2 regions of the Lysinibacillus sp. NPDC093190 genome follow, and region 2 is predicted to be linked to the other one. Evidence: riboswitches for the same ligand, from Rfam matches in the RefSeq annotation. Region 2 holds a riboswitch; the other holds the start of a gene.
The links. A riboswitch is a leader RNA that binds a small molecule or an ion and turns the genes downstream of it on or off. The one in region 2 is predicted to bind cobalamin.
Positions count from the first base shown of each region.

Region 1: linked by a shared signal. The riboswitch ahead of ACQKOF_RS07970 (hypothetical protein) and the one ahead of ACQKOF_RS06875 (ribonucleoside-diphosphate reductase subunit alpha) in region 2 are both predicted to bind cobalamin.

Region 1 covers NZ_JBNNVG010000007.1:85,929-98,487, forward strand. Annotated here, with positions in the region: gene ACQKOF_RS07960 (FecCD family ABC transporter permease) at 1-927, opposite strand, end outside; gene ACQKOF_RS07965 (ABC transporter substrate-binding protein) at 924-1,889, opposite strand; gene ACQKOF_RS07970 (hypothetical protein) at 1,909-2,121, opposite strand; cobalamin riboswitch at 2,140-2,322, opposite strand; gene ACQKOF_RS07975 (acyl-CoA dehydrogenase family protein) at 2,409-4,076, opposite strand; partial or broken gene ACQKOF_RS07980 (class I adenylate-forming enzyme family protein) at 4,078-5,582, opposite strand; gene ACQKOF_RS07985 (MerR family transcriptional regulator) at 5,575-5,964, opposite strand; gene argS (arginine--tRNA ligase) at 6,513-8,180, opposite strand; gene ACQKOF_RS07995 (DUF1934 domain-containing protein) at 8,180-8,611, opposite strand; gene ACQKOF_RS08000 (CPBP family intramembrane glutamic endopeptidase) at 8,813-9,583, opposite strand; gene ACQKOF_RS08005 (TetR/AcrR family transcriptional regulator) at 9,580-10,149, opposite strand; gene ACQKOF_RS08010 (CPBP family intramembrane glutamic endopeptidase) at 10,546-11,304, opposite strand; gene ACQKOF_RS08015 (hypothetical protein) at 11,763-11,957, opposite strand; gene ACQKOF_RS08020 (winged helix-turn-helix transcriptional regulator) at 12,057-12,440, opposite strand.
Region 2 covers NZ_JBNNVG010000006.1:35,086-47,644, forward strand. Annotated here, with positions in the region: gene ACQKOF_RS06845 (response regulator transcription factor) at 1-303, opposite strand, end outside; gene ACQKOF_RS06850 (alpha/beta fold hydrolase) at 303-1,292, opposite strand; gene ACQKOF_RS06855 (ABC transporter ATP-binding protein) at 1,409-3,220, opposite strand; gene ACQKOF_RS06860 (ABC transporter ATP-binding protein) at 3,217-4,950, opposite strand; gene ACQKOF_RS06865 (hypothetical protein) at 4,991-5,122, opposite strand; gene ACQKOF_RS06870 (ribonucleotide-diphosphate reductase subunit beta) at 5,261-6,301, opposite strand; gene ACQKOF_RS06875 (ribonucleoside-diphosphate reductase subunit alpha) at 6,314-8,527, opposite strand; cobalamin riboswitch at 8,687-8,874, opposite strand; gene ACQKOF_RS06880 (hypothetical protein) at 8,985-9,668, opposite strand; gene ACQKOF_RS06885 (ECF transporter S component) at 9,665-10,159, opposite strand; gene ACQKOF_RS06890 (bifunctional adenosylcobinamide kinase/adenosylcobinamide-phosphate guanylyltransferase) at 10,526-10,870, opposite strand; gene ACQKOF_RS06895 (histidine phosphatase family protein) at 10,867-11,466, opposite strand; gene cobS (adenosylcobinamide-GDP ribazoletransferase) at 11,439-12,215, opposite strand; gene ACQKOF_RS06905 (bifunctional adenosylcobinamide kinase/adenosylcobinamide-phosphate guanylyltransferase) at 12,255-12,559, opposite strand, start outside.

The sequences.
Region 1 (12,559 bases), on a different contig from region 2:
AATGACACCGATCGGTAGCTCTCTTGGTATAATAATTGTTCGTGCTATTAAATCACAAATAATCAGCAAAGTTGCTCCATTTAAAAATGATAATGGCAATAAATGACGATGATCGGAACCCCAAACCATTCTCGTCATATGAGGAACAACTAAACCGACAAAGCCAATCGTTCCAGAAACCGCTACCGCAGCTCCTGTCAACATTGATCCACCCACTAAAATAATATATTTACTACGCTTAACATTGACACCTAAGTGCTTCGCGCGTTCTTCTCCATATAACAGAACATTTAACTCGCGTCTTTGTGTCCAAAGCATAATTGAGCCAATTATTACAAACGGGATAATCATCTGAACGTATGGCCAACCACGCATCGATACTGAACCGAGCAGCCATCCGATAACTTGGCGTAGCTCCTCACCAGACAATGCAATCATTAATGAAATCAGGGAACCTAGAAATGAACTAAATATTACCCCTGTTAAAATAAGAGTTTCCATTTTTAGTGAACGGTCTACTATTCTAGCAAAACCCATAACAGCTACCATCGTTAATATGGCACCAATCATACTAAAGATTGGCAATGTATAATGGCCGACTACAGGTATTGATATACTAAAGAAAATCGTCATAACTGCGCCAACTGATGCACCAGAGGAAACACCTAACGTATAAGGGTCAGCCAAAGGATTTTTTAATAAGCCTTGAAAAGCTGCCCCTGCTATAGCAAGTGATGCCCCTACAAGCCCTGCCAGTAGGACTCGAGGTAAACGAATTTTCCACAAAATATTGGCAGCTGTTTCATCAGCCGCCTTATTCCACACTACTTCTAGTGGAATATGAACTGAGCCTATCGCTACTCCACACCAGATGCTAATGATTAAAAGCGTAATAGCTGAACCATAGGCTACAATTGTTTTACTCATTTAAACGCCTCTGGGTAGACGGCCTTTGCTAATTCCTCCAGACCATCTGCTAAACGAGGACCTTGACGACTTGTCGTATTTTCATCCACTTGTACTATAGCTTTATTTTTCACAGCAGTAATTGTCTCAAAGCCTGGACGTTGTGGAATTTTCGTTAAAATATCAGGTACATAATTATATGCCACAACAATGACATCTGGATTTTTCGCGATAATTTGTTCAGCATCAATTTGATACCAGTCATTTGTATCTGCTGCCACATTTTCGGCATGAATCATTTCTAGCATCTCATTCATAAATGTACCTTTACCAGCTGTATAAATCTGTGGCTCATCAGACGATTCCACTAAGACTTTCTTTGGCTCAGCACCCTCAAGTTTTGTTTCAACTTCTTCAACTTTTGTCTTCATGTTTGCGACTATTTTTTTAGCCTCTTCTAGTTTTCCTGTTGCACGACCAAGCTGTTCAATCGTTGTGTAAGTTTCATTAAAGTTTTTTGCATCCGCTACAACAAATACTTTCACACCTGCAGCCTCAAGCTGTTCAATTGCTCCTTTTGAATAACTCATACCCGATGCATGCGCAAGAACGATATCTGGCGATAAAGCAATAATTCGTTCAATATTATAATCCATACCGCCAACCTTTTCTTTTTTACTAGCCTCTGGTGGATAATCGTCATTATCTGTTACACCAACTATTTCATCATTTAAGCCAAGGCTAAATAAAATTTCTGTGTTACTTGGAATGAGAGAGACAATTTTTTTAGGAGGTGCTTCTAGCGTAATATCCTTGCCAGTAGCATCCTTTATCGTCATTGGGAATGTTGCTTGATCTACTTTTGCAGTCTCTTGTTGCTCAGAAGATGATGGCTTTTCATTTGTTGCCTCTTTTGTATTACATGCAGCAAGCAAGCCAATAGCTAAAAATGCTGATAATCCTATTTTCCAAATTTTCTTCATGTGAATCCCCCTTAGTCTATTAGTGCATATAGTTTTTATCGCTTTGTTTTTCTGATTTATCGATACATTTTAGTTTTTTATCGCCTAACATTGTGAGTTTATCGCCCAACTTTGTGGATTTATCGCCCACTGTTTCAAATTTATCGACATTCATCTTCCAAAACAAATACCCCTCATCATAAAACAATGAGGGGGTCAAATTTGCACAAAAAACATATACAAAATCCACCATCCTATCCTCGTAGGCTACAACGTGTTTTCTATAAAGGCAGGTCTCCTGGCTCGTGCTCCATACGCTTTTTCAAGCCTTCCCGAAAATTTCAGTGGCGTAGATTGAAAAAACTCACACATACAGTGGCGGGACCGCATCGGAATTACACCGATTTCCCTTTTCACTTTACTTAAGTAAAGAACCTTTATAATATTCAGTTGATTGTATTATACATGAAAATGAAAGAAGTCGCCTCCATTCGAGACGACTCCTAAACAAATCAATTATGTCCGGCATACTGAAAGAAGTTAGACTATATATGAAAAATACTGTACCGTTTTCATCGGTGCACCCATTTCTCGTAACGCCCATGTGTGCTCTAAATAAATATCTGCTAGCTTCTCATATTTGCCGCCGAATCTTTGTGCCCATTCGACTGCTACAACACTTTCATATATATGTGCCATTTTCTCTGCAACCTTTTTTGCCTCAAACGTTTTCGTTGCATCATCTAAACGGCTAAATGTTTGCAAAGTTGAATCTAGTTTTGCTAATTGCTCCGCTACAATTTCGACTAATGGACTGTCAGCTAATTTTTCTAGGCGCTCCTCCATGACACGAACAAACAATTCATGCGCATGAAACTTATCAACTAAACGAATGAGCTCTAAAGCTAAAATATTAGCAGTTCCCTCCCATACAGTAAGCACCTGTGCATCTCTTAATAGCCGTGGTGTAACAAAATCTTCAATATAGCCGTTTCCGCCATGTAATTCAATGGCTTCACTAGCATAATGCACAGCTTGCTCTGCCGTTTCTTTTTTCATAATAGCAATATACAAGCGATTTAAAATAATTTCCTCTTCATTCCCCTGTCCACTAGTTACTTTATCGTACAGCTGAATAAGATCAAAAACTGTGGCAACTTCTACATGAAGCTTGGCAGCTAATTTCCCTAGTGTATCCTGAATCATAGGGTATTGCGTTAAAGGCTTACCAAACGCATGACGATTTGTCACATAATGTTTCGCCTCTAAATATCCGCGGCGCATAATACCGATAGAAGCAACCGCATTGCAAATTCTTGATAAATTAAGTGCCTCCAGCATATAATAAATTCCTTTATTCGGATCACCTACGACATAAGCTAGCGCTCCATCAAATTCAACCTCACCAGAAGGTACTGCTCTAACACCAAGCTTATCCTTTAAACGCCGAATGCGCAGGTTATTAACTGTGCCATCCTCATTTCGCCATGGAACTGCAAACAATGTTAAGCCTTTTGAGCCTGCCTGAGCCCCTTCCATGCGTGCCAATACCATGGTTACTCCACACATTCCCGCGTTAGATGCAAAATATTTCTCCCCATATAAACGATATTGATTGCCGTCCTTTCTTGCCTCTACAACATTCGCCCCAACATCAGAGCCACCTTGACGCTCCGTTAAAAATGTCGCCCCCTCATATAGCTCGGTATCTCCAGTTGCACAAACATGCGGTAAAAAGTGTTCCTTCACCTCATCACTCGCATAATGATCAAGGAGATAAGCAGCTGCCATTGTTAAAGTAACAGGACAATAAAAGCCTGGCTCAGCATGTGATAGTATATAGCCTTGAGCAAAGCTATAAACATAGTTGCCCTTTCTACCTAATTGCGGAATATCCTTATGAACATAGCCAACAATGCCGGTATTGTACGTTTCTTCAATTGTTTTTTTATAGCCATCATTGACCCAAACTTCTGACACTTCTTCACCATAGGCATTATACCTTTGTAATCGAGGTTCACCCTCTCTATCCGTATGTTTGGCTCTCACATCAATATCTCCAGCACAAAGCTCACCGAAATCTGTTAGCTCACGTGTTGCATATTCCACAAACTCTTTATCTAGCATCATTTCTAAAACTTTATGAAGTGTATCATTATCTTTAAAAAAGTTTGTTGTTTTCATTTCTTCCTGCTGTAAAACCTTCATACTATCTCACCTCTTGCCCCTTCAAGGATTGTTTTAGTATTTTGCCCGATGCATTTCGTGGTAGCGCTTCCACACGTTCAAAGATGCGTGGAATTTTATATTTAGCAAGATGCTCCTCCAAATAAGCTTTAAGTTCGTCCTCGCCAATTTCTGTTTTAGCGGCATAAACGGCCTTCACCGTTTCTCCCCACTCCGGATGTGGAACACCGATTACAGCCACTTCAAATATCCCCTCATAGCTCAACATACTATCTTCAATTTCTTTCGGGTAAATATTCACACCGCCTGAAAAAATAACATCCTTTTTGCGATCCACAATCCAAATATAGCCGTCCTCATCTATGCGAGCCAAGTCACCTGTTTTCAGCCAGCCATCTATAAATGCAGCCTTTGTTGCACTATCATCCTTATAATAGCCCAGCATATTACCCTCACCGGACAACACAATTTCTCCTACTTCACCAACACTGACATCTTCTCCATTGTCGTTGATAATACGCAGCTCCGCCCCAAGTGGTGCACGACGACCAACGCTCCCCGCCTTCGTTGCATGCTCTTCGCCAAACAATATTGAACCGTTTGGACCAGCCTCTGTTAAGCCATAAACACAAGTTAAATTTTCTGTTCTAAAAGCTTTTTGTAAATGGCGGACTTCGTTTTGTGATAACGGCGCTCCACCATAAGCCCACCATTTCATCGATGATAAATCAGTTGTTTGCAATCTTGGCATTTGAGCGGTTAACAAATACGCGACAGGTGCGCCGAAGAAATGCGTTGTCCGTTCCTGCTCGATTGAATCTATCAATAAATCAGGCGTAAATGTTGGCGTTAGCACATTTGTTGAGCCTACAAGTACTCCTGCCATTAAAAATAAATGTAATGGGGCTGAATGCGTCAACGGCATCATAAGAAGAATCCGACTTTCTGGCTTTACTTCCATTTCTACTGCAATCATTTGCGCTACAGTTAAAATATTGCGATAGCTAAACAATACTCCCTTTGGTTTTCCCGTTGTACCCGAGGTATATAAAATAGTTGAAACATCATCTTCATTCAACTGGCAATCAATTGTTTGAATGCTCGCATGTTGAATAAGTGTTTCATAGTTTAGCCAACCAGCCTTCTCTTGACCTGTTTTGATTTTTAAAGGAACAACCGTGATATTTTCGACTGCTGCAAAAATTGCCTCATGTACTAGAATAGCTTTAGTATCAGCATGCTGTGCTACATATTCGACCTCTTGCAGCGTAAATTTCGCATTTACTGGAACGACAATAGCTCTCCAATACGCTGAATAGCAAAATAGCTAACAACAAACTCTACAACATTTGGCATAAAAATGATTACTTTATCGCCTTGCCGCACACCCTGCTCTACTAAAGCATGACTAAAACGTGTCACTTGCTCATCTAAATCACGATAAGTCACCCGTCTCCCCTGACAAACAACAGCTTCACTCATAGGGTACTTTCGCGCATTACGTGCTAACAAATTCGAACTATTCATTGTCCATCTCTCCCTTTAAAGTCGCTAATTTTTCTGTAAATATGCCTTGTAATTGCAGTAATTCACTCTTCATTTGTGCAAGCTCTGCTATTTTGCTATCAATCTCTTGAATTTTTTGCTCCCCATATTCGACCGTACGCTCCAACTGCTGAATGCCCGTGCGATCAAAATCAAACAGCAACACCATCTCCTTAATCTCCTCAAGTGAAAACCCGTAACGCTTTCCTCGGAAAATAAGCTTAAGCTTCGCTAATTCTTTTTTTGAAAAGGTTCGCTGATTAGTAGATGATCGATTAGGATTAAGCAGCCCAAGCTCCTCATAATAGCGAATTGTCCGTGTTGAAACATTAAATTGCTTAGCCACTTCTTGAATCGTCCTCAACATCATCTCCCCTTCCCGTTTTTCCTCAGTATATCATTGACGCTAACGTAAACTTCAACAAGATTTCCGAATTTTGAAGAAAATTATCGAACTAAAGAGATGAATTGGGATATTTCGGAGTGCTGTTCGTCAGTTTGGCTGGTCTATCCGTCGGTTCGTCTGTTCCTTCCGTCGCTCTGGAGGGGCTTTCCGTCACTTCGATGGACCTATCCGTCGCCTCCGCTTCTATCCGTCGGTTCGTCTGTTTTTTCCGTCGCTCTGGCGGGGCTTTCCGTCGCTTTGACTGCTCTATCCGTCGCTTCAGCGGTTCTATCCATCAAGTCCTTATATTGTGTAAAATTCTATAAAAAGTTTTTCAACCCTGACTTTAGTTTTGTCAAATTGTCCAGCTTATGTTGGAATTCGCCGCTAAAAGTGTGAATTGCGCCGCTAACCAAAGGAGGAACGCCGCTAAAACCCGAAATTCCGCCGCTAAGCACAAGACCAAGTCCATTTCAACATAAAAAGCCCCCGGCACATTGTTGTGCCGGGGGCTAGGAAGACTATTATTACATTTTTTCCGGTGCAGATACGCCGATTAAGCGTAATGCGTTGGCAATTGTTGTACGCACAGCAGTAATAAGCGCTAAGCGAGCTTCTGTTTGCTCTTTATTTGAAGCATCTAACACTTTTTCAGCGTTATAGAAGCTGTGGAATGCAGCTGCTGTTTCTTGAATATAGTTGGCGATACGGTGTGGTGTACGGTGTTTCGCAGCATCTGCTACCACTTTCGGGAAGTCGCCCACTTTTTTCAGTAAATCAATTTCTTTTTCAGCAGTTAACAGAGTTAAATGATCTGTTGTTGCAGCAAATCCTTGCTCATTCGCTGAGCGTAAAATAGAAGAAATACGTGCATGTGCATATTGTGCATAATACACTGGGTTTTCATTTGATTGAGATACGGCAAGGTCAAGGTCAAAGTCCATGTGAGAATCGCCCGCAGTTTTCACGAAGAAATAACGAACTGCATCTAAGCCAACCTCTTCTACAAGCTCACGCATTGTAACAGCGTTCCCTGTGCGTTTAGACATTTTGAATTTCTCACCGTTTTTATAAAGCTGAACCATTTGGATAATTTCTACTTCAAGTGTATCACGGTCGTAGCCAAGTGCTTGAATAGCAGCCTTCATACGTGGGATATAACCGTGGTGGTCAGCTCCCCAAATATTAATTAATTTATCGAAGCCACGTACAATTTTATCCTCATGGTATGCGATATCTGGAGTTAAATATGTGAAAGAGCCATCATTTTTAATTAACACGCGGTCTTTATCGTCGCCAAATGTTGTCGAACGGAACCAAGTAGCACCGTCTTCTTCAAATACATGACCATTGGCTTTCAGTTTATCTAACGCTACTTCAATTTTGCCGTTTTCATACAGAGAAGTTTCTGAATACCACACATCAAAGTTTACACGGAAGTTTGCAAGGTCTGTTTTTAACTTGTCTAATTCTAACGCTAAACCATGTTGACGGAAGAATGCAAAACGTTCTTCTTCAGATTTTGATAAAATTGCATCGCTATGCTCTCCTGCTAGTTTACCAGCGATTTCAATAATATCTTGACCGTGGTAGCCATCCTCTGGCATCTCAGCATCCAACCCTAAAGCTTGCTTATAACGTGCTTCAAGTGAATAAGCTAAGTTATTAATTTGGTTACCTGCATCGTTAATGTAGTACTCACGAGATACATTGAAACCTGCCATATCTAGCACATTACATAATGAATCCCCTACAGAAGCTCCACGTGCGTGACCTAAATGAAGATCACCTGTTGGATTTGCAGATACGAATTCAACTTGAACTTTTTCTCCCGCCCCAGCATTAGAACGACCATAGTCAGCACTTTGCTCAAGCACTGCTTTTACTACACCTGCTAGGAAATCTTTACGAACAGTAATATTCATGAAACCAGGGCCAGCAATATCGATTTTCTCAATATCTGTACCTGCTGTTTCAAGATTTTCTAAAATGGCTTCTGCAATCGTACGAGGTGGTTTTTTTGCTAATTTCGTTAATTGCATAGCAATATTTGTCGCATAGTCTCCATTTGCCTTATCTTTCGGTGTTTCAAGGTGAATATTTAACTCTGTGCCAGCATCGACTAAGCCAGCTTTTTCAACAGCCTGCGCAATCGCTGCTTTAATGGCTTGTTGTACTTGTTCTACTGCGTTCATCATTGTACCTCCGTAAATGTAATGTCTAATTTATAATTGCCAACGGATTGCCCACCCATTAGTAAGTCGTACTGTACATGGAAATCTCCGCTTACTGCCTGTTTTGTATACGTCATTTTTTTCGTGTGGATGACGAGTGGCATTGAACCGAATTCACTTTCATAATGACCTATTTGTTGTTCAATTATGTTAAGTGGTAGTCGCATTTTTACTGCTCCAGCACGCATAATTAATGCCTGTTCATTGCCTAGCTTCATAGTTGTGCGGATGGTTTTATCCTCCTGCACCTCTTCATATTTCAAATACATGCTTCCTGCTTTTTCAAGTAGCTGCCCTGTCAGCCACATTTCATAACTTTCAGACTCCCCATCAATCGGGTGAATCGTAGAAATGAGCTTAATGTTCACCTGCGATCTTGCTTCGTTCGCCATTACGGACGCTCCCTTTTTATGTTTTTACTATAACCTTTTTATTATAGGATGAATCCTCATATTTTTTCAAGGTTTAATCATTGTCACAAATCCCTTGGAATTTTACGGATTGCTGTATGTTAAGAAGCTTTGACATAAGAAGACTAGACAAAAAAGCATCCACTCAAATTGAAGAGTAGATGCTTTTTTAACGCGTCGAGTTTAAACGTAACTTTCAGACTTTCCTTTATTTATTATTGATCCCACCCTATCTTTTTTAGTAAATAAAGCTCTCCAGAAATAAATTGCGAGACCCATTAACACTAAACAATGGAAGACATAAATAGAAACAGAAAGAACATTCGGCTCACTATCGGTCAAGAATGCAATAAAATCATGCATAGCGTGCCAGACAATCAGGAAAATAATACTTTTTGTCTTTGCTACAATTTCTGCACAAACTAGCCCAAAGAGGAATGCATAAGTAACTTGTAGTAATGTCATTAAAAAATCCTGACCGGAAAATAAATTTGCAAGATGTCCAATACTAAATAAAATTGAGGAACCTATAATAGCCACTTTAAGCCCTTTTGCCGATAAATATTTGAAAACTAGGCCTCGGAAAATAAGCTCTTCACAAAAACCAACGGCAATAACAAATAGAAGTAAAATCAATACATACTGCGCAGAAAAACCATCTTTATCAGTAATACCATTCAAGAATGAAACCAGCTCAGAAACAACGATAACAGCTATCCACGCCTCTGCTTTAAACTTTCTAAATCCGAAATCTTGGAAAGAGAATTTACTTTTTTTCATGATCCAAAGAGTAATTAGAACACCAGCTGTAGTGAAGATAAATTGAATCAAACATATGGAGCTTAAGCTAGTTATATTTTTGACAGATACAATTACACCAGCTATGGTAGGAAAAATAAGTGCAAGCACAGTAAATAATATTGATAAAAGAATAGGTGAATTTTTCATTTTCATTTATTTTCTCCATTCAACAATTTTTGTTTAACACCTTCATAAACCTCTTTTAAAATACCCTCAATTTCCGAGCTATCTAAATCGCAAGTATTCGTCGCACACATTGTCGCTATTCCGTGCGTAGTTAACCAAATATCTATAAATAAAGATCTAGCAGAGGTTTGAGTTAATCCTGTTAAATTAGAAATTAATGCTATAATTCCTTGGTTTTCTACGTCATTTACCAAATCTGAAAAGCTCGAGATCTTATATTTATTGGATAGGAATAACAGCTCAAATAACTTTTTTTCTTCGCGAGCAAAGTTAATATAAGCTAACCCCATTCCTAAAAAAGAACTTTCTTGCAAACCCTGAAACATTCTCTCGTTATAAAGATTGCCAGCTCTTTCATATATTGCATACTTCAAATCGTCCATACTCGAGAATAATCGAAATATAGGCTTTGTCGAACAACCTAACTCTTTTGCTAAATCCCTTGCATTCACACTATCAATGCCACTCTTCCTAACCATTTCAAAAGCACAATCCAATAAAATTGCCTCTGTAAATCGCTCTTTTGGTGCCAAAAAAATTGCCTCCTATCAATAGGTAACATTCGTTACCTATAATGTAACAGTATTTCCCTATTAATGTCAATAAGGTATTCAAAAAAATTCCAAAGAAATAAAAGAAGCTCACTTTGTAAATGAGCCCCCTTTTTCAATAGCTATTGTGATAAACAAAGGTATCCTTGAAATGATTATGTTAGTCAAGTTTTAAAAGCAAGCGGGTCTAAAAGTGAGCTCATTACGCTTCCTCACTTTTAGACCCACATTAATCAATTATGCCTCGGCATAATTGCGTCCAGAGGCTTTAACTTCTTTCAGCGGGTGTTTGGTCATCAGCTGAAGAAGTTAAATAAATTGTTTTATCTAGTCCAGTACCAGTTCTCTTAGCGGATTCCATTAAACGTAACTCTCAGGCTACCCATTGTTTATGATTATCGCTCCCGCCTTATCTTTCTTAATAAATAAAGCTCTCCAGAAATAAATTGCAAGACCAATTAACACTATACAATGAAAAACATAAATAGAAACCTCAAGGACATTCGGCTCACTTTTATCAGTCAAGAAAGCTATAAAATCGTGCATAGCGTGCCAGACAATTGGGAAAATAATACTTTTTGTCTTTGCTACAATTTCTGCACAAACTAGCCCAAAGAGGAATGCAAAAATAAGTTGTAGTAATGTCATAAAAAAATCCTGACCGGAAGCTAAATTTGCAAGATGTCCAATACCAAATAAAATTGAGGAGCCTATAATAGCCACTTTAAGCCCTTTTGCTGATAAATATTTAAAAATTAGACCTCGGAAAATAAGCTCTTCACAAAAACCAACGGCAATAACAAATAGAAGTAAAATCAATACATACTGCGCAGAAAAACCATCATTATCTGTAATACCATTTAAGAATGGAACCAGCTCAAAAATAACGATAACAGCCAACCACGCCTCTGCTTTAAACTTTCTGAATCCGAAATCTTGGAAAGCGAATTTACTTTTTTCCATAATCCAAAGAATAACTAGAACACCAACTGCAGTGGAGATAAATTGAATCAAAAATATAGTGCTTAAGCTACTTATATTTTTGATTGTTATAATTGCCCCAGCTATAGCAGGAAAAACAAGTGCAAGCACAGTAAATAATAATGATAAAAGAATAGGTGAATTTTTCATTTTCATTTATTTTCTCCATTCAATAATTTTTGTTTAACACCTTCAAAAATGTCTTTTTAAATACTTTCAATTTCCATGCTTAAGCTTTATCGAACAACCTAACTCTTTTGCTAAATCCCTTGCATTCACACTATCAACATCATTCTTCTTAACCATTTTAAAAGCACAATCCCAAAAAATCTGCCTCCATTCAATAGGTAACATGCGTTACCTATAATGCAAATTTTTTTTCCTGGCTATGTCAATAAGATATGTGAATCTAATCAAAAAGTTTCCAAAAAAAATAAATAAAAAAGCTCACTTTGTAAATGAGCTTTTTTCCCAAGAAAGCATGTTATCTCCCCATATCAATTGAACCCTGAAATGATTATGTTAGCCAAATACAAGTGGGGCTAAAAGTGAACTCTTATGCCTCCCCACTTTTAGCCCACATTATAAAATAAATTATATTACTTAAATTTCCCTCATTCCAAATTTAACAAATTCGAAATAATTTCTGCACTTCCTGGTGAAAACATAAATATTGAGAATGAAATACATAATAATCCTACAAATACAATGCCAATCTTCTTCATTAACAAAGATTGCTTTTTCATAAAAAGTCCTTTAAATATCAAAAACAGCCCTACAAATAAGATTAAGAAATACCAAACTCCCATTAGCTCACCCCTTTTACAAAAAAGACGTTACAGGTTACGGAAAGTTCAACTGTCTTAAGGGCATTAAAGTTAAAAACAGCAACGACTATTTAAATCATCCTAAATGACCTCGTTATTACTTTCTTGTTTAATTTGATCGATTCTCTTTTTACCCCAATCATACATCATCTCAACGATTGGTAATAACGTCATCCCTAGTTCTGTCATGGAATATTCGACTTTCGGAGGGACTTCTGGAAACACTTCTCGATGAACAATCCCATCTTCCATCAGTTCACGTAATTGGTTTGTTAATATCTTATGAGATATTTTCGGAAAAAGTCTTTGAAGCTCACTGAAACGATGCGTCCCTTCTACACCTAAATGCCACAAAATAACTACTTTCCATTTCCCGCTAATAATTGATAAGGTAAGTTCTTTTTCGCAATGATAATCGTTATTTAATATTCTCTCTTTTATCTCTTCTCTTAATTTATCTGACATAGAGCTAACTCCCTTTTCATGTAAGTAACTTTTAGTAACCTCCGCACCAAAAAGTGCACTCTTCACAATGTATAAAACCGTAGTAAAATGAGGATAGTCTTAAAGATAAATCTTAATCT
Region 2 (12,559 bases):
TTTTGTCATATAGTCTTCACCAACTGTTAACCCTTGAAGCTTACTCTCTATATCATTAAGAGCTGAAAGAAAAATAATGGGGATATTTAAGCCTAAGCTTTTAATGTTCTTTGTCAGCTGATAGCCATCTTCCCCTGAAAGCATAATGTCCATGATGACTAAATCGATTTGATGGATAAGATTCATAATTTCTCGTCCATCCGTTTTCCATACAACGTCGTAACCTTCACGTTGTAGTATTTTTTGCATCAAATCGCCAATCATTTGGTCGTCTTCTACTATTAAAATCGTAAATCCTTTCATTACCTCGACCTTTCTTTGCTACCAACTTTTGTCTTCATAAATTCTATAGCAAGATTATAAATTTCATCAGGTTTATATAAATAAATACTATGAGTACCACTTAACTCTTTCACTTCTGCTATGTTAATTTGCTCGGCGAATTCTGCATATTTCTGGCGATGGTACTTCGTGAATTCCGAATTTTTATTTTGTTCAGCAATGGCATCTATTAATAATATCGGTGTGTCTTTTGGTTTCGGAAGCTCTTCTGATTTTAAACTATTTTCGTACACTTGTAATAGCTCATTTTTCATATCATCATTAAAAGTTTGTTTAAAGGATAGTGCCTTATAAATTTCTTTTTCTTCCGCAGTTAAAAACGATTGCTTCATTACTTCAGGATTATACACTTTCGAAGGGACTATGCGTTGTAAGCCTATTTTCGTTAGCAAATTCATTCCTTTAACAGTCCATAAATCGACTACTCCCATTTTATGCTCCACATATTGACTTGGCAAACCTATATCAAGCGCAATAATCCCCTTAATTTCTTCAGGGTATTTTTGTGCCCAATAAATCGCTTCAACACCAGAAATGGAATGTGGTACTAATATATAAGGAGGTTTATTTCCACTTTTCAGAAGAGCTTCTCTCGTTTGTACTAAAATTGTATCAATATCTCGTTCGTCCTTCGAGACATCGCTATACCCATATCCCGCTCTTTCAATAACTGCAATCTTCTGTCCTTGAGAAAATTTACTGTACAGCCCTTTCATTTCATAAATGGGTGCCGCAATCCCTGAGCCTGCCATAAACACATACGTGTCCTGACCATCCCCCTCAGTGTAAACATTGATTTTTTGATGATCGACCTCTACAAGTGTTCCTTTAGTATCTAAAAGTTCAGATTCCCTACTAAGCTGATATCGATGATAGCTGAATATCGCCACTAGTCCAATAAGCATGAACGCTATAAAGTAGATGACTATTTTCTTAAACATTTTTTTCATAAATTTCCCCTCTCAGTTGATAATGAAAAGGATAAACAATAAAAATAAATTTTTTGCAGAAAATAAAAAAGCTGTCTAATAAGTTTTTACATACTTAATAGAGAGCTTTCTATCTGTTATTCCACTTGCTCTAGCAAAAGTTTTTGCTGGAGATTACTATAAATACCTTGTTTTTGCATGAGCTGCTGGTGATTGCCTTGTTCAACAATCTCACCTTGTTGGATAACAAGAATTTGGTCAGCATTTTCGATTGTTTTTAAGCGGTGCGCAATAACAAAGCTTGTGCGGCCCTGCATTAAATGCTGAAGACCTTTTTGAATATCGACCTCTGTTTGCGTGTCCACACTGGATGTAGCCTCATCCAAAATCAAAATATCCGAATTTTCTAAAATTTCCCGGGCAATAGCCAATAATTGTCGTTGACCTTGACTCAAGTTCGCTCCACCTGCCTGTACAGGTGTGTCGTATTGTGCTGGTAAATATTTAATAAAGTTATGGGCATTCGCGATTTTCGCCGCTTCTTCTACCTCTTCATCTGTAGCATCAAGTTTACCGAAACGAATATTTTCACGAATCGTTCCAGAGAATAAATACGTATCCTGTAGTACGACACCTACTCTTTGACGGATCGTTGCCATTTTGTAATCCTCGATATTATGACCATCAATCAAAATTTCACCTGCATCGACATCATAAAAACGAGTTAACAAATTGATAATCGTTGTTTTCCCTGATCCGGTTGGACCGACAAGTGCGATAGTTTCACCCGCCTTGGCATGGAAGCTAATATTTTTCAGTACCGGCTTCTCTGGTACATAGCTGAAGGATACATGTTGAAATGACACATCCCCTTTTAAACTTTGACAATCAATGGCATGCTTTTTATCAGCTACTTCCGAAGGTTCATCTAAAATTTCGAAGACTCGTTCTGCCCCAGCAATCGCCGACTGCAAGGTATTTAAAAGATTAGATAGCTGATTCAATGGTCGGAAAAATTGACGCGTATACGTGACAAATGCGGCGATAACCCCAATTGAAACGATTCCTTTTACCGATAACAATGCTCCTGTGCCAATAACAACAGCTAAACCTAAGTTATTCATAAAGTTATTAATTGGGCCTAGTAGACCTGAAGTAATTTCTGCTCGCTGTGCCGAGTTACGGAGATTTTCGTTCTGTTTATGGAACGTCTCAATCGTTTGTTGTTCTGTCCCAAAAAGCGTTACAACCTCCGCACCCGTAATCATCTCTTCAATATAACCGTTCAGCTTCCCTAAATCTCGTTGACGTGCCGCATAGTTTTTACTACTACGTTTGACAATTTGCTTCGTTGTAAAAACAATGAGTGGAATAATAATCAATGTCACGATTGCTAGCTGCCAGCTAAGCGAGAACATGGCAATACTAACACCGATTACCGTTAAGACCGACGATACGATTTGTGTCACACTTTGTGCAAGTGCCGTATTTAAATTATCAATATCATTCGTTACACGGCTCATTAAATCACCGAGTGCTCGCTGATCGAAAAGTCTCAGCGTTAACGTTTGTAGCTTTTTAAATAGTTCCAGTCGTAATGTTCGAATTGTTTTCATCGCCACATGAATCATGACATATGTTTGTAGCCACGTAAAAATAGACGCTACTGTATAAATAACTGCTAGAACAATACCTAGACGAACCGTACCAGCAATGTCCTTTTTCATAATGTATTCATCAACGATATGTCCGATTAAATACGGACCTGCTAAACTTAAAAATGTAGAAGCTACTACAAAAAAGATAGAGAAATAAAGTCCTATTTTTTGCTGCTTCACATATTGCCACACACGATTGATCGTTGCTTTTTGATTTTTTGCTTTCTCAGCTGGCCCAGCCATACGTGGCCCACGTCCAAAATTCATTTGCTTTGGTTGACTTTTACTCATTGTTGTACACCAGCCTTTTGCTGTGAAGCGTAAATTGCTTGGTAGTGATTATTATTTCGCAATAACTGTTGATGTGTACCTTGACCAACAATTTCGCCATCCTCTAATACTAGAATCAGGTCCGCCTGTTGAATAGAAGTAATTTTAGAAGCTACGATAAACGTCGTTGTATCATTATATTGATTGCTAATAGCTTGCTGGACATGTTTTTCAGAGGCGCTATCAAGAGCAGATGTTGTATCATCTAGCACTAAAATGGCAGGCTGTCTTACGAGTGCACGCGTTAACGCTAATCGTTGCTTTTGACCGCCAGACAGATTTGTTGCCCCCTGTGAAAGTTCATGTGCTAAGCCTTTATCCAGTCGGTCCACAAATTCAGTAGCACATGCTGCATCTAGAGCTTGCTGTAATTCCTCTGACGTTGCATCCTCTTTACCAAGGCGGATATTGTTGTCAATTGCACCTGAGAACAGTAATGCTTTTTGGGAGGTAAAGCCGATATGTTTACGTAAAGTTGATAATACATAATCTTTGAGAGGCTTTCCATCCAAGCGTATTTCTCCACTCGTTGGGTCAAATAAACGTGGTAATAGCTTCACTAACGTTGATTTTCCACTGCCCGTTTTTCCGATTAGACCTACCGTTTGTCCCGGCTTTACCGAAAATGTAATATTTTTTAGCACATCCTCAGCCGATTCATAATAACGATAGCTCACATTTTGGAAGTCAATCGCCCCTTGAATTGGCGATGTAAGCGGATTTTCTGCTTCCTTGATCGCTACTTCTTTATTTAAGACGTCTACGATACGCTCCCCTGAAGGAATAGCACGTGCAATTTGCATCAGCACCATGCTAGAAGTCATCAATCCATTTAGTATAATCGTTAAATAGTTAATAAACGCGAGGATTACACCAACCTGTAATGTGCCGGCTTCTACTTTAATAGCCCCAAGCCAAAGCGCTGCTACAATTCCTAGATTGACAACGAACATCGTAAATGGCACGAGCACGCCAACAATTTGCTCGGCAGTAATAAAGCGTTTCGTTAACGTATCATTAAGCCCACTAAATTGCTCAATCTGTTGCGTTTCACGACGGAACGCCTTAACGACACGAATCCCCGCTAAATTCTCCTGAAGCTTCGTATTGACACCATCAATTGCCTCCTGCACTCTACGATACAGAACACCCGAATACTTTGTGAAAAGAAACATCGCAATAATCAATATCGGTACGATCATAAGAAGTATAGAAAATAGCTCACGTGCCGTCACAAAAACAATAATAACGGCTCCAATAAATAGTAATGGACCACGCACAAAAATACGCAATGTCATCATAAACGCGCGCTGAACACTTTCCACATCGCTCGTTAAAATCGTAATAAGCTTCCCTGTAGTAAAAGCATCACGTTCCTTTGCCGAATACGTCATCATTTTTTCATAAAGTGACTGACGAACATCCGATGCAAAATGGATAGCTGCCTTTGAACTATAATAGGAGCAACCAATCCCACCAACAAGTCCGAATATCGCACTCATTAGCATCCATACGAACATTTTCAGCACATATGGATTGTCGCCATTGGCAATACCCGTATCGATCATATGCTGCATAATAGTCGGCTGCAGTAAATCCATCGTTACCTCTAGTACCATTAATAATGGCGCTATCAAGGTGAAAAATTTATAGGGCCCTAAATACCCTCCTAGTTGTTTAATTGCCTGCATTCTTTCGTCTCCGTTCCATTTAAATCAGATTCGCTCTTTATTATAACTGAAAATCATTCCCAATTGCGATGAAGTTTTTCGAGACACGTAATATCTTGATATTGTTTGTAGCATGGTAATCAACCTTTAACGCCTTTACTACCATCATGCTTTTTATTCCAACCTTCAGCATATCGAAAACTTCTTTCTTGTTTTGTAATTCACCTTCTTCGCATACAAGTGTATACAAAAGTATACGATTCGTCAATATCAACTTAGTTTTGCCTTAACTAAAAAAACCACGCAAGCTTTTCGCTCACGTGGTTCCTTCTTACAAATCATCAAAGCCGTTATCTTCTACATTAACCTTTACATACTGGCGAGAACGCTGCTCGAAGAAATCTGTTTTTCCTAAGTCAACATCCTCATACGCTTTAATCCACTTCAATGGATTTTTGCGATAGCCTTCAAATGGACGCTCTACGCCAAGCTGATTACAGCGTACATTGGCATAGAAATGTACATAATCATGCACATCTTCCACATCGAGGCCAGCAACTTTATCGCCAATTACTTCATTGGCCCAATCGATTTCTAGCTGAACGGCTTCACGGAAGATTTCTTGTACACGAGCTGCTCGTTCAGGTGTATCATATTCAGGATATTCCTCTAATAGCTCCTGATAAATTTTCACAAATAAATCCACATGTAGCTGCTCATCGCGATTAATATAATTAATCATCGTTGACGTGGCCACCATTTTTTGATTACGTGCTAAATGATAGAAGAACGCGAAGCCAGAATAGAAGAATAAACCTTCTAAAATCACATCATAAACAATCGCTTCTAGCATATTTTCAACAGTTGGCTCCTCTGAAAATGCTTGGTAGCCCTTAATAACGAAATCATTACGTCGCTCTAGCACTGGCTCTGTACGCCAAAAGTCAAACGTACGATCCTGTTCGTCTTTGTTCACAATACTTGATAGCACATAGGAATAAGAGTGATTATGGATTACCTCTTGTTGCGCTAAAATAATCATGAGTGCATTCAAACTTGAATCTGTTAAATAATCGGCTACTTTCCCCGCAAAATCTGTTTGTACACTGTCTAATAGTGCCAGTAAGCCAATGATTTTTAAAAAGGATTCCTGTTCATCTAATGATAGACCTGGAAACTGCTTCACATCATTGCTCATATTAATTTCAAACGGTGTCCAGAAGTTACCTAGCATTTTTTTATACTTTGGATAAGCCCAGCTAAAACGGACATCATCCCAGTTTAAAATGTTAGAAGAGCGTCCGTTCACGATTCCTGTTGAACGGTTCGGTGCATCCTTATCCATAATTTGTCGTTTTGTAATAGTTGTCATTGTTACTTCCTCCTAGCTCGCGCAAGACTCACATTCTAGCAATTCTACAGACGTTGAGCGCACATAATAAGTCGTTTTCACACCGCTCGCCCAAGCATTCATATGCAATTCTAGTAAATCTTTCGCCTTAATCGTATTTTGAACATATAAATTCAGTGAAATGCCTTGGTCGATATGACGTGCTCGTGCAGCATTTTGCTTGATTGTCCAATTTTGATCGATGAAATAAGCAGATTTATAATACCAAGTCGTCACAGGTGATAGATCTGGTACTGTTACTGGAATTTTGTAATCCTTCTTCTCCTCTGAATAACTCTTCTGGAAGATCGGATCAATCGTAGCTGTACTGCCCGCTAAAATGGATGTTGATGAGTTAGGTGCAACTGCCATTACATAGCCGTTACGCATACCTTTTTCAGCAACAGCGGCGCGTAATGCATTCCACTTATGACTGTCATAGCCACGTTTGTCAAAATACGCACCAGTATGCCAATCTGAGCCTTCAAATAATGGGTAGGCTCCTTTTTCACATGCCAAATCGTTAGAAGCACGAATCGTTAAATAGGCAATTTCCTCATATAGCTTGTCCGCAAATTCTACAGCTTCCTCAGACTCCCATTGAATTTCTTTCAAAGCTAATAAATGGTGCCAGCCAAATGTGCCAAGCCCAATACCACGGTAACGTAAGTTCGTACGCTCTGCTTGTTTTACTGGAATTGTATTTAGAGCAATAACGTTATCTAACATACGTACTTGAACTGGGATCAATCGTTCTAGAACGCCAGCCGGAACTGCTCGGCCTAAATTGATAGATGATAAGTTACATACAACGAAATCTCCAGGCTTGCGACGTGTTACGATTACATCATCTTCAAGGGTAATAGACTCAAACTCAGTAGCCGACATATTTTGGAATATTTCTGTGCACAGGTTCGAACTGTAAATCATCCCTTCATGCTTATTCGGATTCATGCGATTAACTTCATCTCGATAGAACATAAACGGTACGCCCGTTTCAAGTTGTGAACGCATAATACGCTTCATAATATCAATGGCTGGTACGACTTCACGACTTAACAAAGGATTCGCGATACATTCCTCATATTTAGTACGGAAAGAGCCTTCACCCTTTTTCTCATCGTAGAAATCCTCTAGTGAGTAGCCCATGATTTCTCGCACTTCGTGTGGGTCAAATAAATGCCACTCCCCACGTTCCTCAACAGTTTCCATAAATAAATCCGGTAAGCACAGCCCTGTGAAAATATCATGGGCACGCAGACGCTCATCCCCATTGTTTAAGCGTAGATCTAAAAACGTAAAGACGTCTTTATGCCAAATATCTAAATAAACAGCAATAGCACCTTGTCGTTGACCTAGTTGATCGACTGAAACCGCCGTATTATTAAGTTGTTTAATCCATGGTAAAACGCCACTTGATGCACCTTTAAAGCCTTTAATAGATGAGCCTCGGCTACGAATTTTGCCCATATAAACTCCAATGCCACCGCCGTACTTCGATAATGTTGCGACATCTGTATTCGTGTCATAAATACTTTGTAAACTATCATCTACTGTATCGATAAAGCAGCTAGATAGCTGTCCATGTGTTTTACCTGCATTCGATAATGTTGGTGTGGCAACAGTCATATATAAATTACTCATCGCCCAATAAGATTCACGTACTTTTTCTAAACGATTTTCTGTTTCATCCTGCATCAGGGTCATCGCAATGACCATCCATCGTTCCTGCGGTAGCTCCACTGGTGTTTTCGTGTAATCACGGACTACATAGCGGTCCATTAATGTTTTTAAACCAATATACGTAAACAACTCATCTCGACTTGATTCTAAAAAAGAAGCGAGTTCCTGAAGCTCCTGCTCACTATACTTTGTTGTTAAACTTTCATGATACAAACCAGCTTCTGTATAGTGTGCTAATTGTTCTGGGAAAACTTTATAAACATCCTTCACTGAAACTCCACGGCGCATTGCAAATTGATCATATAGTTTTTCTAAATAAATTTGAGCTGCGACAAATGTCCAGTATGGCTCCTCCTCATCAATGAGGCTAAGCGTTTGTAAAATCATCGCATCTGCCCATGCTTCAAATGTGGCATTGTCGTTTTTTCGTAGCCATCGATCCGATAACCTTACAAAACTTTCGAGTTCATCCTCCGTGTAACTTTTCTTGAGCTTAGTCATTTGCTGTTCGATATGAATTGTCATGTATACATTCTCTCCCTTTCCTTCAGCAACACAAAAAGCGATCACGCAACATTTATCGGTTACGTGATCGCTGTAAAATCGGAAATGGAAATGAAGGACATGCACACAAAGAAGTGAACAAATCTCTCGCCTCCACTTCTCAATCCCCGAAGAATGTGTTGCTGTCTTGAACATCTCGGCAGGTCTCCTGGCTCATGCTTCCTCCAAATGACGACCTTCCCGTTCTTTACAGTGGCCTATTCATCATTTGTCAGCACTTACAGTTGCGGGGACAGCTTCGGCCTAAGATGACTCTTTTTCCGAATTCCCTTTTAAACCATATTGGTACCGCTCGTCCAAAACACTATATATTGTGTTTTAACTCCTAAACAAATCTAACATATTGTGTTTATTGTTGCAATAGGCGTTTTGCACTTTAAAATTTTTAAAGTGCTTCATTTTCTCGAAGCAAGCCCAATTACAATGCAGTTTTACGTAGTTTTTCAAAATTTCTAGGAAATTTTTTTTGTGCTAGCTGCTCTTTTTCTGGCTGTATTCCTAGCATAACTACTGCACATGGACCAGCCGATTTCTCAACATCTAACGAACTTTTAACTTGTTGCTCGCCAAAAAGCCGGGTAAATTCTGCCTGTAAACCTTTTGACCCAACTGGCCATACTTGCTGCACTATTTCCTCTTTCCACGCCTGAAAAATTGGTTGCAGCTGTGCGACATCTTCAGGTTGTGCAAGGATTTCATTGCCTACAAGCGGTAGTCCATAGGTGTACCAACTAAGCTGCTCATGCATAGTTGCTGTGCGTTTTTGCTGCTCACCTAGCATCGTTATAGACAAACCTGATTGTAGAGTCGGCATATTGGACTCTGTACTACCGCCTATTTGTGGACAACTAAGATCAGCTTCATCAAAAACCTGCTGAATGCCTGCAACATAACGAGACCATGCAGTATCCCCTGAAAAATTAGCGAGTAAAATATGGCTTGGTAAAGCATTTGCAGCAAGCTGCTCTAAAAAAGTAACACGTGCAGTGAAGTATGCCGTTAGTTGATCTGGAGCAGACACAACATCTTGTGGTTTTTCACCAATTGCTGCGGCATTATCTGTTGTAGCAATCAGCTCACCTATTTTTATTGCATTTCTCAATGTACTCGACCTTCCTTACGCTCAAACACCTTAGAGAGAATTGGCATTGCAATTGCAACGATCACCAGATTTATGAGTGTTGCCAATGGAAGGCTAGTCAGTGACGCCCAGTAAAATGCCGGACTAATGATAAAGTAAAATGGTAAGGGTGCCACTACGCCATTTAATATAAATGCCACAGGCCATTTCCAGAAATGCATTCCTTTTTTATGCATAACCCCAAAGACCCATACAACAATAAACATTTCCACTGCGATAATAATATGTAGTGGTCCTAGAGGGAAGCCAGTAGTTAAGGCTGAGATAAAATGCCCAATGACTCCCGCAACCCCAGCTAATACTGGAGATAAAAATACAACGCTCAACAATGCAGGTGCAGAGTCAAGCGCTGCAGTTGAAATAAATGTTGGAATTTTAATGACTGCACCCACTGCACAAATTGCCGCTACCATAGCTGTAAGCGTCAACTTCATCAATTTTTGTCGATCCATTCCATTTCCTCTTTCCTTTTATATTTAGTGATTAGCTCATTATAACGTGTGGTTGATTGCCGTTCCGACTGGGTGCTTTGTTGCTGTCGCTTCGCTTTCGCACAGATAAAACATTGTTGCTGTCGCTTCGCTTTCGCACAGATAAAACATTGTTGCTGTCGCTTCGCTTTCGCACAGATAAAACATTGTCGCTGACGCTTCGCTTTCGCGCAGAGCAAAGCTTCCTGGGGGCGTCCGATGAGATGCTGATCCCCAAGGAGTCTCCCAGCCTTCACTCCAATCAACTTAATATATATAGCATACGTTTTAACAATCGTCATCCCCAACATTTTTTATGAAAAGCATTCTAAATTTTTCAAATCTATATCATTTGATTTGTTCCCCGATACCGTACCAAATGCGTACGACTTGTTCGGCTTCAGCAAATAATGCCTGGTACAAACGCCCACATGTATCACGTAACAATCGTGCCTGTTTTTCCATCGGCACAACTCCACGCCCCATATCGGTCACTATTATATATAGCGCACAATTTTCTTCAAGAGTCTTTAGTCTTGTCAAAATGGTTTTGACAAGGGGTTCATCATCCTCAAGATCTTGTGTCACGAGCCACTTCTCTAAGTTTTTAATAACTAGTACATCACCGGCTGGGGTGCCGACAGGTAGATAGCCATCTACAATTTCAACTTTTTGCCCCACAAGCAATTTCATGACATAGTCGGTTTTTCCACTATAGGCGCCTCCGATAAAGACATGCATCTCGCTCCCTCCTCCCAAGCCTTTCTTGTAAACGTTAAAGAAAACATTTTATCATGCGGTGATTGATACGACCAAAAAGATTGCTCAGTCGGTGCAAATTCTACAAGAAGTGCTCGAATCACTCCACCATGGACAACGAGATGATAAACATCTTCGCCTTTTGGTAGTGCAGTGAACCCAGCAATGACACGTGCACAAAAAGCATCAAAGCCTTCCCCCTTTGGAGGTGGTGACTGAACGGGATCATCTAACCATGCACAATAACGACTATCTGATTTTAAGTCCTCATATGTGCGCCCTTCAAATTCACCGAAGTTCGACTCTCGAAATCTCCTATCAGACACGTATATTGCATTCGGAAAATAATGGGCAGCTGTTTCCCTACAACGCAGCAAATCACTACCATACACCTTCGTGACATCTTGATCTACAATAGCCAGCAAAGATGCATCCGCTAATGAAGAATCTGTCCAGCCGATATAACGCTTCTCCAAATTTTCCTTAGTTGGTGCATGTCTCATTAAGTGCACAATAACAACGTCACCCACAGTACAACCTCCATTCCTTCAATTGATGCACCAAGTAAATCTCCAGAAACGCCACCAAAGTTGCGCACTGTAAATTGACGAAAGACTAAAAAGGCAATCGCTAATACAGCCATCAACACGAATGGAACAATGGTGAAGCCTATGACAAACAACAAACTGCTATAAGCTACAACTAGTGTTAAAAGCATAAAGCAAATAAGTAATCCTGGCTTAATATGTGTTTTAAAAAAGTAGGCTAGCCCTTTTTCTTTTGAACACTTGAGCGACATAAAATAAAAGCTCATGCCTACTCGTGTTAGTAACGGAATAAACACAAGCATCCACAGCGCTAACTTATGCTGTACGAATAGCTCATGCAGTATGACAAATTTACCAAACACTAAAAATAGCACAGAAAGCACACCAAATGCACCAACACGTGGATCATCTAAAATTTCAAGCCGCTTTTCACGGTCCCGATATGAAAAATAAGCATCCCCCATATCAATAAAACCGTCTAAATGTAAACCACCAGTAAAAAAGGCAAATAGTCCAACAATCACAAAAGAAAGCAAGATCTCACTGCTTGCCGTCCATTCTGTTAAACTATAAATCACCGTTGCCACTGCGGTGCCCATGAGAGCCCCTATCCACGGCAAAAAGGCGAACATCCCTGTAATAGTTGATTTAGTTAAAGGAATTTCTTTATGTACCGGCAAAACTGTAAAAAATTGAAACGCAAGTTGTATGCTATGCCAGAAATTTTTCATCGTCTTGCCTCCTTCTTTTTATTTTCAAAGCGTCATTCATTATTTCCATTTCTTTACGACACCATAATTTATTTCATACGCCTCATCCGCTATAGAAACGAACCATTGATGTAATTTCCCAAGCGTTTGTCGGTATAATTCCACTTCCTCGCTAGAATATGGAGGTTCATCGAATAATTCGTTTGAGACGATAAAAAACGTCACCCTTTTCTCAAGTAACGTCCCTACCGCCTTTTTTAAAACATCAAGCTTTTGCTCTAAACAGCCTGGTTGTTCCACACAGGGAGTTCCCGTGTCAAAACTTTCGTAAAAAGCATTTGTCAGCCAAGTCGTAACACAGTCCC